3 regions of the Mesorhizobium sp. B1-1-8 genome follow, and region 3 is predicted to be linked to each of the others. Evidence: predicted binding sites of a transcription regulator. Region 3 holds the regulator's gene; each other region holds the start of a gene.
What was found. The regulator PhoB, encoded in region 3, activates phosphate uptake and scavenging genes when phosphate is short. The targets are predictions, from matches to a motif close to TGTCATNNANCTGTCAT.

Region 1 (5,500 bases), 220 kb from region 3:
CTCCAGCAACTCGCCATTCTCGCCCTTCTGCATCACCACGCGCGGCCGCGACACGGCAAGTTCGAAGCCTTCGCGGCGCATCGTCTCGATCAGCACCGCAAGCTGCAATTCGCCGCGGCCTGAAACGAAGAAAGAGTCCTTCTCAGGCGATTCCTCGATCTTCAGCGCGACATTGCCTTCGGCCTCGCGCAGCAGGCGGTCGCGAATGACGCGGCTGGTCACCTTGTCGCCTTCGGTGCCGGCCAGCGGACTGTCGTTGACCAGGAACGACATGGTCACGGTCGGCGGATCGATCGGCTGCGCATGCAGCGGCTCGGTCACCGCCGGATCGCAGAAGGTGTCGGCGACGGTGCCCTTGGAGAGGCCGGCGATGGCGACGATGTCGCCCGCCTGTGCTTCCTCGATCGGCTGGCGCTCGAGGCCACGGAAGGCGAGGATCTTCGAGATACGGCCGGTCTCGATCTGGGTGCCGTCATGGTGCAGCACCTTGACCGCCTGGTTGGGCTTCAGCGAACCGGACTCGATGCGCCCGGTGATGATGCGGCCGAGGAACGGATTGGCTTCGAGGATGGTGCCGATCATGCGGAAAGGACCGGGATGCACGGTCGGCGCCGGCACGTGCTTGACCACAAGGTCGAACAGCGGCGCCAGGCCCTGGTCCTTCGGGCCTTCCGGCTTTTCCGACACCCAGCCGTCGCGGCCCGAACCGTAGAGGATCGGGAAGTCGAGCTGCTCGTCGGTGGCGTCAAGCGCGGCGAACAGGTCGAACACCTCGTTGACCACCTCGACATGGCGGGCGTCCGGACGGTCGATCTTGTTGATGACGACGATCGGCTTCAGCCCGACCTTGAGCGCCTTGCCGACGACGAACTTGGTCTGCGGCATCGGGCCCTCGGCGGCGTCGACCAGCACGATGGCCGAATCCACCATCGACAGAATGCGCTCCACCTCGCCGCCGAAATCGGCATGGCCTGGCGTGTCTACGATGTTGATGCGGGTGCCATGCCAGTCGACCGAGGTCGCCTTGGCCAGGATGGTGATGCCGCGCTCCTTTTCGAGGTCGTTGGAATCCATGGCGCGCTCGGCGACGCGCTGGTTGTCGCGGAAGGATCCGGACTGTTTCAGGAGCTGGTCGACCAGCGTGGTCTTTCCATGGTCGACGTGCGCGATGATCGCGATATTGCGGATGTTCATTGTCTGGTCTCGGGAGCGTTGCAGGCGGCAGGCCCAAAGGCGCCGCCTTTTTCGGTTGCGCGGCTCATACAAGGTTTTTCGCAATTGCGAAAGAGGAGGCCGCGCCCCAAATACATAGTCACTGATTCTTAAATGTCTTGGTGTGAAATGATTCTGTTAACCAAGGCGGAACCTTTTCGAGGGCCGGGCAGTTCGATGTTCATGACCGATCATACCATCAGATTGCGTCCGGTTTTGGCGTGGGCAGCGCTTGCCGTCGTCCTGGCGGCCGGTGCCGCGCAGTCGGCTGCCGTGCTGCGGGAGGCCAACCCTGCACGCGCCGATAACGCCCAAACGGCCGAACAGCTGTTCGCCGACGCCCCTGACGGCGTCGACCCGGTCGTCACCGGCCCGGTCAGCGCCGCCTTCAAGCAGCGGCAGAAGGATGCCGGCTGCGAGACGGCCGTCTGGCCGAACGTTCCAAGGGCCTGCTATCCGGATTGACCGTCGCGGCAGCAATGCCACAAAGGTAGAGTTCCGGCACACGCCCCTCCGGCCTGTCGGCCAGAGGGGGTGCTGTCCCGCCAGCAATCATAATTTAAGCCGACCGCACCGGGTCGAGCGTTACCTTGTAAAGTTCGTTGTCGTCGCGATCCATCAGCCGCACGGTCAGCTGTTCCGTGGTGCCGGAAATGTCGACCAGGCCGAAGAACTGCAGCCCGGCTGACGGCGGCAGGTTTTGGCCCTGTTCGGCGGTCGGCGCCTTGATGAACTTCAGCTCCGGGCCGAAGGTCATGTCGAGCTCGTTCGGGCCGAACGTGCCGGCATGAATCGGGCCGGAGACGAACTCCCAGAACGGGTTGAAGTCCTGGAACTGCGCCTTGTCGGGATTGTAGTAATGCGCCGCCGTGTAGTGCACATCGGCGGTGAGCCAGACCGTGTTGGTGACGCCGGCATTCTTGATGAAGCGCAGCACGTCGGCGAATTCCAACTCGCGGCCCTTCGGAGCGCCATTGTCATGATTGCTGACGGCTTCGAAGCCAACCTTCTTTGCCGCATCGTCCCAGACGACCAGGCTAAGCGGCATGTCGGCGGCGATAATCTTCCAGGTCGCCTTGGAGTTTGCCAGTTCCCGCTTCAGCCACTTGCTCTGCTCCTCGCCGATCATACGCGACTTCGGCGTCAGGGTCTCTTCCAGGTCGGGGCCGTTCGGGCCACGGTAGGAACGCATGTCGAGGAAGAACACGTCGAGCAGCGGCCCATGCGAGATCTTGCGGTAGACGCGGCCCGGCTCCGACGGCTCGTAGCGGATGGTCGTCATCTCGTGGAAGGCGCGCGCCGCGCGGGCCGCCAGCACATGGATGGATTTTTCCTTGTAGCGATCGTCGGCGGTGAGATTCTTCGAATCCGACCAGTTGTTCAGCACCTCGTGATCGTCCCACTGGTAGAAGGTCGGGCAGATGGCGCTGAGCTCCAGCACGTTCTTGTCCATCATGTTGTACTTCCACTGGTCGCGGTATTCGTCCAGCGTCTCGGCCACCTTGCGCTTGCCGTCGATGAGAACGACGTTCTTCCACTTGCCGCCGCCGGGCAGGTCGACCTCGTCCTTCATCGCGCCGTCGGCATATATGGTGTCGCCCGAATGCAGGAAGAAATCGGGCGTATGCTTGGCGATCGTCGAATAGGTCTTCATGCCGGTCTCGTCGATGCCCCAGCCCTGGCCGGCAGTGTCGCCCGACCAGGCGAAGCGCACGTCGCGCTTGGATGACGGCGCGGTGCGGAAGCGGCCGACGATCGGCTCGGAGACGGCGTTGATGTCGGACAGATCAGCCGCCGTCATGCGGTAGAAGATGTCCTGATCGGAAGCGAGGTCGGTGAGCAGGCGCTTGACGGTATAGTCGCTGGCCGGCGAGGTATCGAGCGGCGCAAGCCTGGTCGCGTCGGCGAAGCTCTCCGTCGTCGACACTTCATACATCACCCGCGCCGGACGGTCCGTGCGCGTCCACACCATGCCGGAGGTGGCATCCACGTCGCCGGACTGGACGCCGTGGGTAAAGACCGGCCGCTGGCTGGCGCGAGAGTAATAGGGCAACGCCAGACCGGAGGCGCCGAGGAGACCGGCAGCACTTGCGGAAGTGACAAAGGCGCGGCGGGTCAATGAGAGCTTGTTCATGGCTTTCTCCTGAATGGCTTTGAACGTCGCCGCCAAAGTCTGGCGTCAATGTTTCAGGTACATTTCGGAACCATGAAGTTTTGATAACAGTGGACAGCCTGGGAATCTCCCCCCTCGAGGGGGAGATGTCGCCGAAGGCGACAGAGGGGGTCGCCTCGCATGGAGCGCCAACCTCGTCCTTCGTCCTTCATCCGCCGTAAAGGTCGAGCCCGGTCGGACCGACCCCCTCTGGCCGCTTCGCGGCCATCTCCCCTCGAGGGGGGGAGATCGGCGCCTCAAGCCGTCTGCGGCTCCGGATCGAAAGCCGGCCTGCTGGTGTTGATCAGCAGCGAGATACAGGCCGCGGCAATGCCCGTCATGCCGGCGATCAGGAACGCCAGCTCGTAATTGCCCTGCAACTCGCGCATGGTGCCGCCGAAGGCCGCGGCTGCCGCCGCGCCGACCTGATGGCCGGCGACAATCCAGCCGAAGACGATCGGCCCGCTGCGGTCGCCGAAGGCCTCGTTGGCAAGCCGCAGAGTCGGCGGCACGGTGGCGATCCAGTCGAGGCCGTAGAGCACGGCGAAGATGATCAGGCTCGTCGCCGAGAAGCCGGAATAGGGCAGATAGATCAACGACAGGCCGCGAATGCCGTAATAGACGCCGAGCAGCTTGCGCGGATCGAAGCGGTCGGTGAGCCAGCCCGACAGCGTCGTGCCGATCAGGTCGAAAATGCCCATCATCGACAACAGGCCGGCTGCCTGCACCTCGCCGATGCCCATGTCGCCGCAAAACGAGATCAGATGCGTGCCGACCAGGCCGTTGGTGGTGAAGCCGCAGATGAAGAAGGTGGCGAACAGATACCAGAACACCCTTGTGCCGGCGGCACGGCGCAGCGTGTTCAGCGTATGGGCCAGGAAATTGCCCTGCGAGGCAGGCGACACAGGCGGCACGTCGTCGACATCGGCGCCGTAGCGCACCTGTCCGATCGAGGCCGGCCGCTCGGGTACCAGCAGATAGACGAAGGGCACCAAAGCAGCGGTGGCGACGGCGACGGCGATCGCCACCGGCTTCCAGCCGCCGCTCTGCGCCAGCGCAGCGATCACCGGCAGGAACACCAGCATGCCGGTGGCGCTGGAGGCCGACATCAGGCCCATCATCAGGCCGCGATTGGTCTTGAACCAACGGTTGACGATTGTGGCGCCGAGCACGCTCGCCACCGCGCCGGAGCCGATGCCGGAAAAGACGCCCCAGGTGATGAACAGATGCCAGGGCTCGGTCATCAACAGGCTGAGCGCGGTCGATCCCGACATCACCAGCAGCGCGCCGAGCAGCGTGCGGCGCAGGCCGATGCGCTCCATCAGCGCTGCCGCGAACGGCCCTGTCAGACCGTAGAGCAGGATGCCGATGCTCGCGGCCCAGGACGTCACGTCACGATGCCAGCCGAAGCTATCCTCCAGCGGCACCATCATCACCGAGGGGGCGGAGCGAAGCCCGGCTGCGACCAGCAGGCAGAAGAAAATGACGGCAACGACGACGAAGGCGTAGCGCTGGCCAAACGGGCGGGACTGAGCTATCATGTTACTGACCGGTACGTTGCAATTGGATGAGGCCATACATACGTACCGGTCAGTAACATTGTCAAGCGAGTTGTTGCATGTCATCCGACAATAAAATTGAAGCGTCGATCAGCGAGCCGCGTGCCGCGGCAGTGCCCAAGGCCGCCGACAAGATCCTCGATGTGGCGTTTGACCTTTTTTATCGCGAAGGCATCAGGGCGATCGGCGTCGACGAGATCGTCAGGCGCGCCGGCGTAACCAAGCCGAGCCTTTATCGCAGCTTCCCGTCCAAGGACGAACTCGCCGCCTCCTATCTGCGCAAATACGACCTCGAATTCTGGGAGCGCTTCGACGAAGCGGTCGAGGCACACCCCGGCGATCCGCGCGCGCAGATCATCGCTTTCCTCACCCGTGTCGGCAAACGCACGCAGAAGCCGGACTACCGCGGCTGCGGCATGACCAATGCCGCGGTCGAATATCCCGAGCACGGGCATCCGGCGCGCATCGTCAGCGAGAACAACAAGCAGGAACTCCGGCGCCGCCTGCGCGCGATGGCCAAGGCGATGGGGGCGTCCGACGCCGACACGCTCGGCGATGGGCTGCTGCTGCTTATCGA
Region 2 (5,500 bases), 2.4 Mb from region 3:
ACGCCGGTGGCGCACTGATCCTCATAGGTCTCGGGCTTCCAGCCGGCATCGGCCAGCGCCTCATCGGCGGCCGCGATGCCATAAAGGATGAAGTCGCCGATCTTGCGTAATTCCTTCGGCTCGAGCACGGCCTCCGGATTGAAGGTGCCGTCGGAGCCGTCGCCGCGTGGAATGACATGGGCGATCTTGCAGGCAAGATCGTCCACCTCGAATTCGGTGACGCGGCGGGCGGCGCTGCGGCCGGAGAGCAGCTCCTTCCAGCTGTGCTCGAAGCCCATGCCGAATGGCGAAAGCAGGCCAAGGCCCGTGACGACGACACGCTTCATCGCAGGTCCTTCCCGATGGTGCCTGCGAAACGCCTCAGGCCGAAGCCTTGTCGATGTACTTGACGGCATCGCCGACGGTCAGGATAGTCTCGGCCGCATCGTCGGGAATCTCGACGCCGAACTCTTCTTCGAACGCCATGACGAGCTCAACCGTATCGAGGCTGTCCGCGCCCAGATCGTCGATGAAGCTCGCCTGCTCCGTCACTTTGTCGGCATCGACGCCGAGATGCTCGATGACGATCTTCTTGACGCGCTCTGCGGTGTCACTCATTTGGGGCATCCTCGTCTTATGTTGTGTTGTCTTCGTTAGCGGGCGGAATGCCGCTAATCAAGCTGAAATATGGTCCTGCGGGAAACGCAACGCCACAGCACCGGTTTTTGCCCGAACCGCCGGGTTGCCGGCCGCATTACACGAAAAAAAGCCGAGGTCCAAGCCGAAATGGCTGTTTTCACAAGCGCTGACCTTGGCGCTCGACCCTGTCCGTCAGATCATCGCCATGCCGCCATTCACGTGAATGGTCTGGCCGGTGACATAGGCCGCCTCGTTGGAAGCCAGATAAGCGACGGCGGACGCGACTTCGGCGCCGGTGCCCATGCGCCGGGTCGGGATCGCCGCCATGATCGCTTCCTTCTGCTTGTCGTTGAGCTTGCCGGTCATGGCCGATTCGATGAAGCCCGGGGCGACACAGTTGACGGTGATGTTGCGGGTGGCGATCTCCTGCGCCAGCGACTTGGAAAAGCCGATCATGCCGGCCTTGGAGGCGCAGTAGTTGGTCTGGCCGGGATTGCCGGTGACGCCGACCACCGAGGTGATGTTGATGATGCGGCCATGGCGGCGGCGCATCATCGGGTGCGTCAGCTCGCGGGTGAGACGGAACACGGCAGAAAGGTTCACCTCGATCACTGAATCCCAGTCTGCGTCCGACATGCGCACGAACAGTCCGTCCTTGGTGATGCCGGCATTGTTGACCAGGATGTCGACGCCTTCGAGATCGGCTTCCGCTTTCTGGCCGAGCGCCTTGACCGCATCGCGGTTGGTCAGATCCGCCGGAAACAGTTTTACGCGCTCGCCCAGCTCGCCGGCGAGCGCCTCGAGCTTCTCGACGCGGGTGCCGTGCAGGCCGACTATAGCGCCCTGGCTGTGCAGCACCCTGGCGATCGCCTCGCCGATGCCCCCCGATGCCCCCGTGACGAGCGCCTTGCGGCCGGTCAGTTCGAACATTTTTTATTCCTCATTTCTCCGGGGCGCCTCGCGAGCGATCACGGTTTCGTATACGTCATATCGTCCAGGTCACGCCAGAAGTCAGTGGATTTCAGGACGGGCCCTTCGCCGCGCCTGATCTGTTCCATAACCTCGGCGGCAGATGATAGTCCTCGAGGTCTTCCAGGCCGCGCGCAATGAAATCGCGAACATATTGAGCTTTGCTGCGACCGGTCGCCGCCAGACAATGGAGGCGCTGTTCGATATCGGCAGAGAGACGGATCGATGTGGGCATGTCGCACCTGTCGATGAGGTTCCGAGTTACCTGCTTAACTCAAAGCAGCCAGCGCCGCCTCGACCTCTGCCGGCGTGCCGACGGCGCCGGTGGCGAGTTCGCGGTTGATGCGCCGCGCCAGGCCCGACAGCACCTTGCCGGCGCCGACCTCGTAGAGCGTCGTAATGCCGTTCTGGCCCAACCATTCAATCGTCTCGCGCCAGCGCACCCTGGCGATCACCTGCTCCACCAGGCGACGGGCGATCTCGTCCGGGTCGCTGGTCGGAGTGACGGTGACGTTGGAGACGATGGAAACGACCGGAGCGCTTTTCGCCACGCCGGCCAGAGCCTCGCGCATGATGTCTGCGGCCGGCGTCATCAGCGCCGAATGGAAGGGCGCCGAGACCTGCAGCATCAGTGCCCGCTTGGCGCCCTTTTCGGTGCACAGCTTTGCCGCCAGCTCGACGGCCGCCTTGGCGCCGGAAATGACCAGCTGGCCGCCGCCATTGTCGTTGGCGATCTGGCAAACCGATCCTTTGGCGGCCTCGGCGCAGGCGGCTTCGACATCGGCCTGCTCCAGCCCGATGATTGCGGCCATGGCGCCCTCGCCCGCCGGCACGGCAGCCTGCATGGCATTGCCGCGGATGCGCAGCAGCCGCGCGGCATCGCCGACCGAGATGAAGCCGGCCGCCGCAAGCGCCGAATATTCGCCCAGCGAATGCCCGGCGACGTAGGCCACCTTGTCTTTCAGCGAAAACCCGCGCGATTCCAGCGCCCTGAGCGCCGCCAGAGACACCGCCATCAGCGCCGGCTGGGCGTTGGCGGTCAAGGTGAGCGTCTCTTCCGGACCCTCCCAGATCAGCTTCGACAGCTTTTCGCCAAGTGCGGCGTCGACTTCCTCGAACACCTCGCGCGCCTCAGGGAACGCATCCGCAAGGTCCTTGCCCATGCCGACGGACTGACTGCCCTGTCCCGGAAAGGTGAATGCGACGGCCATTGGGGATCTCTCCAGAGGCTGGTTTTCTCCTGCCTGTGACGCAAGGCGGACCGCCAAGTCAACCCCGCGGGCAGGGATTCAGGCCTCGATTCGGCACGAAATCGCGGTGAGAGTCCCTATTCCAAAAGACTTTTTGCCCGATCACACCTGATGAAAACCGCTCACGAATCGTTTGCTGGCTCTTCTTATTTCCGCCACAGGCGCTAGCTTCGCGTGACGTTTCGATGACAGAACCGTGACGTCAATTGGCAAAGTGTTGCGCGGGACTGGGGAAGTGACGTGGCAAGGATCAGGAAAGGCGCGGCCAAGCCCGTGCCGCAGTTCTTGGAAGACGATCCGTCCACCGGCTATCTGCCGGGACGAAGATGGCCGATCGTCCGCTACGCGCTCGCCACCCTGCTTGCCTCGGTGCTTTTGGTGTTCGCCATCGAATGGATCGTGCGCGGCGATTTCCTCGGCACGGTCGATTTCTTCCTGCAACCGTTCAAGCCGGGCTGGACCACCATCGTCGTCTTCGCCCTGGTGCTGGTGGGCTTGGACGCCATGCTCGGCCGCAGCCATCAGGGCCTGATGATCGTGGCGCCTCTGACGCTGGCGCTGGCCTTTGTCGGCCACCAGAAATCGCACTATCTCGGCGATCCGCTCTATCCGACCGATTTCCTCTATGCACGCCAGATCATGGCGCTAATGCCGCTCCTGGTGCGCGAGCGGCCGTGGACCGCCGCGCTGCTTGTGGCAGGGATCGTCGCCGGCCTGACGTTGCTCGTCTGTGGCTGGCGGCTGTGGCGCCGCCGGGTGCCGGTCCTTAGCCGCAAGGGGCGGCTGGCGCGGCTGATGCTGACGGTGCCGTTGCTCGCCTTCTTCGTCTCGATCATGGACTACGCCACTTTCTCGTGGACGCGCGACCGGCTGCAGATCATCCCGATGATGTGGGACCAGAAGGAGAACTACGCCTCCAACGGTTTTGCGCTGGCTTTCGCGCTCAACGTGCCGATGGCGCATGTCGCGGCGCCGCCGGGCTATTCCGAAAAGACGATGGATGGCATCAAGCGGCCCGGGGTGACGGCCTCGGTGCCCAACGAGAAGCCCGACATCATTGTCGTGATGAGCGAATCCTTCTGGGATCCGACCGAATTGCCCGGCGTCACCATCAAGCCCGATCCGATCCCGACGGTGCGGGGGCTGCGCTCGGGCTCGATGTTCTCGCCGGAATTCGGCGGCATGACCGCCAATATCGAGTTCGAGGCACTGACCGGCTTCTCCAACGCCTTCCTGCCTGCGGGCTCGATCCCCTACCAGCAATATGTGCGCACGCAGACGCCGTCGCTGGCGACCTTCCTGAAGAGCCAGGGCTACAAGGCGCACGCCATCCATCCGGGCACCAACTGGTTCTGGAATCGCGGCGCCGTCTATGCCGATTTCGGTTTCAACGACTTCAAATCCGAAGAGACGCTGCCGCCGATGCAAAAGCGGGGGCCGCTGGCTTCCGACGCGGCGATGACCGACGAGATCATCCGCGAGGCCGATGGCAGCGCGGGCCCGGTGTTTCTGTTCGCCGTCAGCCTGCAAAACCACGGCCCCTACGAACCCTATCGCTATGACAACCCGACCCACACGGTCGACGCGCCGATCAGCTCCTGGGCCCGGGAATCGCTGCTCTCCTACGCCGAGGGTTCGGCCGATGCCGATCGCGGCCTCGAGCGGCTGATCGACTGGGCAAAGAAGCGCGAGCGGCCGACCATCGTCGCCTTCTTCGGCGACCATCTGCCGCCGCTCGGGCCGGTCTACGTCGAGACCGGCTTTCTCAAGGATAATGTGGCGCCACGCCGGGAGCCGACGCCCGAGGCGGCGCTCGATCATCACGACACGCCGCTGATCATCTGGTCGAACCGCTCCGGCCCGGTCGAGCATCTGGGCTCGATAAGCCCGAGTTTCCTGCCCTACCACATCCTCACCACAGCGGGGATCACGCATCCATATTATACCGGCTTCCTCGGCGCATTGCGCGAGCACTACCGGGTGGTCGACCGCAACCTTCTGCTTTCGCCCTCCGGCGAGGCGACGCCCGATTGGGCGAGGCAGAAGCAGGTCGATCCGCAGATCAACGACTTCCGGCTGATCCAATACGACATGATGTTCGGCAAACGCCACGTAGCACCGGACTTCTTCCCGGAGACGGTGAACAGGCCGGTCGCGCATACGAGCTGAGTGGACAGCGGCGCGTGGCTGAGTCCGGGGCCGGGCGCGAATTTGTGGCCTTACGTTTCGGCTGCGCCACCTTGGACCCGGCCATCGCGCCATCTGTGCTTGCCTTCCCGGGGAATTGCTGTTAGACGCCCGCAATCTGCCGGTCCTTGCTGGGGGCTGAACGGAGGGCCGTGACCTTTAAGGCCGCGTTGTGAAGCCAGAAGTGCTTCCGTCTCCCGTGTCTCCGCTCTCGACCGTCTCGTGATGCTCCTTTCTTCTCCGCCTTTCAGGCGGGTCGGACAAGTTGCAGAGGCTTAGCCGCGAGGGCCGGTGTGAGAGAAACGAAGAAAGGCACAAAGACATAATGGCTCTTTACGAACATGTGTTTCTTGCCCGGCAGGACCTGTCGCAGCAGCAGGTCGATGCGCTTGTCGAACAGTACAAGGGCGTCATCTCCGCCAATGGCGGATCGGTCAGCCGGATCGAGAACTGGGGACTGAAGTCCCTCACCTACC
Region 3 (5,500 bases):
CGTCCGACTTCCTTGTTGTCGAAGGTCAGGTAGAACACATCCTTGTTTTCGATCAGGCGATCATAGCCGACCACCGGGATGCCCTCGTCGAGCGCCTTCTGCACCGCCGGGCCGATTGCCGAGGCATCCTGTGCCAGGATGATCAGCGCATTGGCGCCCTGCGAGATCAGGCTTTCGACGTCGGTCAGCTGCTTGCCCGGATTGGACTGCGCGTCGGCGGAAATATACTTGTCGCCGGCGGCCTCGATGGCCGCCTTCATCGCCGCTTCATCCGTCTTCCAGCGCTCTTCCTGGAAGTTCGACCACGAAACGCCGATCACCTTGTCCTTCGCCTCGGCGACCGACGCCAACGTCAGCGACATGGCAACACCCGCCAGTATGGCGGCTGCGAATTTCTTCATGATATTCCTCCCTGCGCCCTGTGCGGCGCGACCAGACTGGCCCGTAGGCCGGCACAGAGGCTTTTTTCGAGCCTCAAAAAAAATACTGACCCGGGGCAATAGCCCTGTCAACTGCGATTCTGATGGTTTCTGATCGGCTCGAAACTTTTTTCGAGTGCCGCAATAAATAATGACAGCTCTACTGGCTTCTGCCACTATCCTGGAGCAAAAACAAAAAACTACTGCGGTTCGGCGGTTTTCCAACAAAACTGAACCGCTGGCGCATCGCCGACGGCCCATGCATCATCACAAGGCCGCGATGACCGGGAGGAAATGCGAAGCCATGTCGGTCGGAATCCGCCACGACGATCTGCGCCGGCGCAACCGCGGCATGGTGATTTCGGCCGTGCGCCGGGTCGGCCAGCCGTCGCGGACGGAGATCGCCGCCACCACGGGGCTGAGCCACTCGACCATTTCGGCAATCTCCGCCGACCTGATCCAGGAAGGCATTCTTGCCGAGAGCAAGTCCAGCGAGACCGCTTCGCTGAAGCGCGGGCGGCCTCAGGTCGGCCTTGCCCTCAATCCGGAAGCCGCCGCGGTAGTGACCGTGGTGCTGTCGCTGAATTTCCTCTCGGTCGCCGTCATCGACTATACGGGCCAGGTCGTCGCCGAGGAGCAGCGGCGCCTCGACACGCTGACGATATCGCGCGACGCGTTGATCGGCGAATGCGTTGGCATAGTCCGGCGCCGGCTGGAGGACCCGGACCTCGACATCGGCAGCGTCGCCCGCATCGCAATGGGCATCCAGGGCATCACCGATTCCCATGCCCGCGCCATGCTGTGGTCGCCGATCACGCCACTGACCGACATCCCTTTTGCCGACATTCTGGAGAAGGAATTCGGCATTCCGGCCACCATGGAGAATGACTGCAACATGATGGCGGTGGCGCTGCAATGGCGCGATCCCGACCGCTACCGCGACAATTTCATCGCCATCCTGTTGTCGCACGGCATCGGCATGGGCCTGGTGCTGAAGGGCGAGCTTTTCACCGGCACGCATTCCTCGGGCGGCGAGTTCGGCCATATGATCCATCGGCCGGGCGGCGCGCTCTGCCGCTGCGGGCGGCGCGGCTGCGTCGAGGCCTATGCCGGCAACTACGCCATCTGGCGCAGCGCCATGAAGATGAGCGAGGACGCCGAACCGGTCGATGTCGGCGATGCCGACATGCGGGCGCTCGCAGCAAAGGCGAGGCTGCAGGACGGCCCGGAGCGCGAGGCCTATCGGCGGGCGGGCGAGGCGCTGGGCTTCGGCCTCGGCAGCCTGTTCGCGCTGATCGATCCCGCACCTGTCGCCATGGTCGGCGTCAGCGCGGCCGCCTTCGATCTGATCGAGCCGGCGCTGCGCGAGGCGATCGCCCAGACCGCGGGCGGCCAGCACTCGACATCGATCTCCTTCGACACCGAGCCGAACGAACTGCCGCTGATCCGCGAAGGCTGCGCCATGCGTGCGCTGAGCTTCGTCGACCAGGAGATTTTTGCGCCGGGCGTGCAGGCGCGAACTGGCACGGCAGGCAAGAACGTGGCCTGATCAATCCTCGCGGATCGCGTAACCCGCCCCGCGGATGGTGCGGATCACGTCCGGCATGCGGCCGTTGTTGACCGCCTTGCGCAGGCGCCCGACATGCACGTCCACCGTGCGCTCGTCGATATAGATCGTCTCGCCCCAGACATTGTCGAGCAACTGGCTGCGCGAGAACACCCGGCCGGGATGCCGCATCATGAACTCGAGCAGCCGGAACTCGGTCGGCCCGAGCCGGATCTCGCTCTTCTTGCGGTAGACGCGGTGCGACTCGCGGTCGAGCACGATATCGCCCACCTTGAGCACGCTGGACAGCACTTCCGGCTTGGCGCGGCGCAGCAGCGCCTTGATCCGCGCCATGAATTCCGGCGTCGAGAACGGCTTGACCAGATAGTCGTCGGCGCCGGTCGAGAGGCCGCGCACCCGGTCGCTTTCTTCACCCCGCGCGGTCAGCATGATGATCGGCAGCCGCTCGGTCTCGGGACGCATCCTGAGGCGGCGGCAAAGCTCGATGCCGGAAACCGCCGGCACCATCCAGTCGAGCACCAAAAGGTCGGGCACGTTCTCCTGCAGGCGGATCTCGGCTTCGTCGCCTCGTGTCACCACCTCGACCTGATAGCCTTCGGATTCGAGGTTGTAGCGGAGCAGCACGCCCAGCGGCTCCTCGTCCTCCACCACCATGATGCGCGGCGCGATCATCGGCAGGTTACCCTTGTTGTCAGGTGGCCGGTGTCGACATCGCGGTCTCGTCCTGCTTCGGACGGTTCGCGGGCAATTGCGTGCCGGTCAACACATAATAGGCGTTCTCGGCGATGTTGGTGACATGGTCGCCGATGCGCTCCAGGTTCTTGGCGCAAAACAGAAGATGCGTGCAAGCCGTGATGTTGCGCGGATCCTCCATCATGTAGGTCAGGAGTTCACGGAACACGGACGTGTATTTGACGTCGATGCGTTCGTCGGCATTGCGCAGCGTGGCGAGTGCCGTGGCGTCGCCCGCCGTATATTCCTGGATGACGGCCTGGACCTGGATCAGCACCATCTGCGCCATCGAGTCGATCGAATGCGAAAGATCGCGGGGTGCTGCGCTGATGCCGACCGAGCCGACGCGCTTGGCGATGTTCTTGGCCAGGTCGCCGATGCGCTCGAGGTCGCCGGCCATGCGGATCGAGCCGACCACGTGGCGCAGATCGTCTGCCATCGGCTGCCGCTTGGCGATGAGCGTGATGGCACGGTCGTCGAGTTCACGCTGGCGCGCGTCCATGATGGCGTCGTCGGAGACGACGCGCTGTGCGAGCGCGTTGTCGGAATTGAGCAGGGCCTTGGTCGAGGCGCCGACCATGGACGCGGCAAGATCGCCCATGTCACGGATGAGCCGGCTGATCTGCCCGAGATCCTCGTCGAAGGAAGCGACAGTATGTTCGGCCATGATTTATGTCCTCGTGTGAACTCAGCCGAAGCGGCCGGTGATGTAGTCCTGCGTGCGCTTCTCGCGAGGCGAGGTGAAGATCTTCTCCGTCCGGTCGAACTCGACCAGTTCGCCAAGATACATGAACGCCGTCTGCCGCGACACGCGCGCCGCCTGCTGCATGTTGTGGGTGACGATGACGATCGTGTAGTCGGCCTGCAACTCGTCGATCAGTTCCTCGATCTTGGCGGTCGACAGCGGATCGAGCGCCGAGGCCGGCTCGTCGAGCAGGATGACCTCGGGCTTCACCGCCACGGTGCGGGCGATGCAGAGGCGCTGCTGCTGGCCGCCCGAGAGGCTGAGGCCGCTGGCGTTGAGCTTGTCCTTGACCTCGGTCCAAAGCGCTGCGCGTTTCAGCGCCTGCTCGACGCGGCCGTCCATTTCGGCCTTGCTGATCTTCTCATAGAGCCTGACGCCGAAGGCGATGTTCTCGTAGATCGACATCGGGAACGGCGTCGGCTTCTGGAACACCATGCCGATCTTGGTCCTGAGCAGGTTGAGGTCCTGCGAGCGGTCGAGGATGTTTTTGCCGTCGAGCAGTACCTGGCCGTCGGCGGTCTGCTTCGGGTAGAGCTCGTAGATGCGGTTGAAGACGCGCAGCAGCGTCGACTTTCCGCAGCCCGACGGGCCGATGAAGGCGGTGACGCTGCGCTCCGGCAAGGACAGGCTGATGTCCTTCAGCGCCTTTGACTGGCCGTAATAGAAGTTGAGGTTCTTGACCTCGATCTTGGCTTTCTCGACGGTCGTGTCGGCTACGTTCAAATCGGTGGACAACATCGGTTTCATCTGTCCTCTCTGCGTCCGGTAAGGCTGCGGGCGAAGATGCTCAGCCCAAGAACCGTAAGGGTGATTATGAGTGCGCCGGTCCACGCCAGTTGCTGCCATTCTTCATAGGGGCTGAGAGCGAACTGGAAGATGGTCACCGGCAGGCTGGCCATTGGCGCGTTGAGGTTGCTCGACCAGAACTGGTTGTTGAGCGCCGTGAAGAGCAGCGGCGCCGTCTCGCCGGAGATGCGGGCGATCGCCAGCAATATGCCGGTGACGATGCCGGAAAGTGCGGCGCGATAGGCAACCGAACGGATGACGACCCAGCGCGGCGCGCCGATCGCGGTGCCGGCTTCGCGCAAGGCGTTCGGCACCAAATTCAGCATGTCCTCGGTGGTGCGCACAACAACCGGGATGACCAGGATGGCCAGCGCGACGGCGCCGGCGATTGCCGAGAAGTGCCCCATCGGCCGCACCATCAGCTCATAGACGAACAGGCCGATGATGATCGAGGGCGCCGACAACAGAATGTCGTTGATGAAGCGCACGATCGTCGTCAGGCGCGAGAAGCGGCCGTATTCGGCCATGTAGGTCCCGGCCAGGACACCGATCGGCGTCCCGACGACGACGCCGATGACGGTCATCACCACGCTGCCGTAGATGGCATTGAGCAGGCCGCCGGCATCGCCGGGCGGCGGAGTCATTTCGGTGAACACGGCCAGCGAAACGCCGGACAGGCCCTTGTAGATCAGTGCGCCGAGGATCAGCGCCAGCCAGGCAAGGCCGATGCCGGCGGCGACGACGCACAGCGTCATCATCACGCCATTCTTCCTCTTGCGGCTCTGATGAAGCGATTCAGCTGTCGACATCGGTCAGGCTCCCGTGCGGGCGTCGATGCGCATCAGCATATAGCGTGCGATGGCAAGGATGAGGAACGTGATGACAAACAGGATCAGGCCCAGCGCCACCAGCGAAGAGGTGTAGAGTGAGCCATCGGCCTCGGTGAATTCATTGGCGATGGTTGCGGAAATCGTCGTCGCCGGCGCGAACAGCGAGGCGCTGATGCGGTGCGCGTTGCCGATGACAAAGGTGACCGCCATGGTTTCGCCGAGCGCGCGGCCGAGGCCGAGCATGACGCCGCCCATGATGCCGACGCGGGTATAGGGAATGACCACCCGCCGCGTGACTTCCCAGGTCGTGCAGCCGATTCCGTAGGCCGATTCCTTGAGCACCGCCGGCACCGTGTCGAACACGTCCTTGGTGATCGAGGTGATGAACGGCAGCACCATGATGGCCAGGATCAGCGACGAC

Region 1: a site for PhoB is predicted at 3,419-3,435, ahead of FJ974_RS05325 (alkaline phosphatase D family protein). Genes of this name have one in related genera too.
Region 2: a site for PhoB is predicted at 3,012-3,028, ahead of FJ974_RS22945 (LTA synthase family protein). Genes of this name have one in related genera too.

What each region holds. Positions count from the first base shown of each region.
Region 1 is NZ_CP083956.1:1,088,930-1,094,429, forward strand. It holds gene typA (translational GTPase TypA) at 1-1,194, opposite strand, end outside; gene FJ974_RS05320 (hypothetical protein) at 1,396-1,677, shown strand; gene FJ974_RS05325 (alkaline phosphatase D family protein) at 1,772-3,346, opposite strand; gene FJ974_RS05330 (MFS transporter) at 3,622-4,905, opposite strand; gene FJ974_RS05335 (TetR/AcrR family transcriptional regulator) at 4,983-5,500, shown strand, end outside.
Region 2 is NZ_CP083956.1:4,641,768-4,647,267, forward strand. It holds gene fabF (beta-ketoacyl-ACP synthase II) at 1-326, opposite strand, end outside; gene FJ974_RS22925 (acyl carrier protein) at 361-597, opposite strand; gene fabG (3-oxoacyl-[acyl-carrier-protein] reductase) at 811-1,548, opposite strand; gene fabD (ACP S-malonyltransferase) at 1,857-2,798, opposite strand; gene FJ974_RS22945 (LTA synthase family protein) at 3,078-5,006, shown strand; gene rpsF (30S ribosomal protein S6) at 5,350-5,500, shown strand, end outside.
Region 3 is NZ_CP083956.1:1,305,880-1,311,379, reverse strand. It holds gene xylF (D-xylose ABC transporter substrate-binding protein) at 1-401, opposite strand, end outside; gene FJ974_RS06465 (ROK family protein) at 724-1,968, shown strand; gene phoB (phosphate regulon transcriptional regulator PhoB) at 1,969-2,658, opposite strand; gene phoU (phosphate signaling complex protein PhoU) at 2,678-3,385, opposite strand; gene pstB (phosphate ABC transporter ATP-binding protein PstB) at 3,407-4,210, opposite strand; gene pstA (phosphate ABC transporter permease PstA) at 4,207-5,058, opposite strand; gene pstC (phosphate ABC transporter permease subunit PstC) at 5,062-5,500, opposite strand, start outside.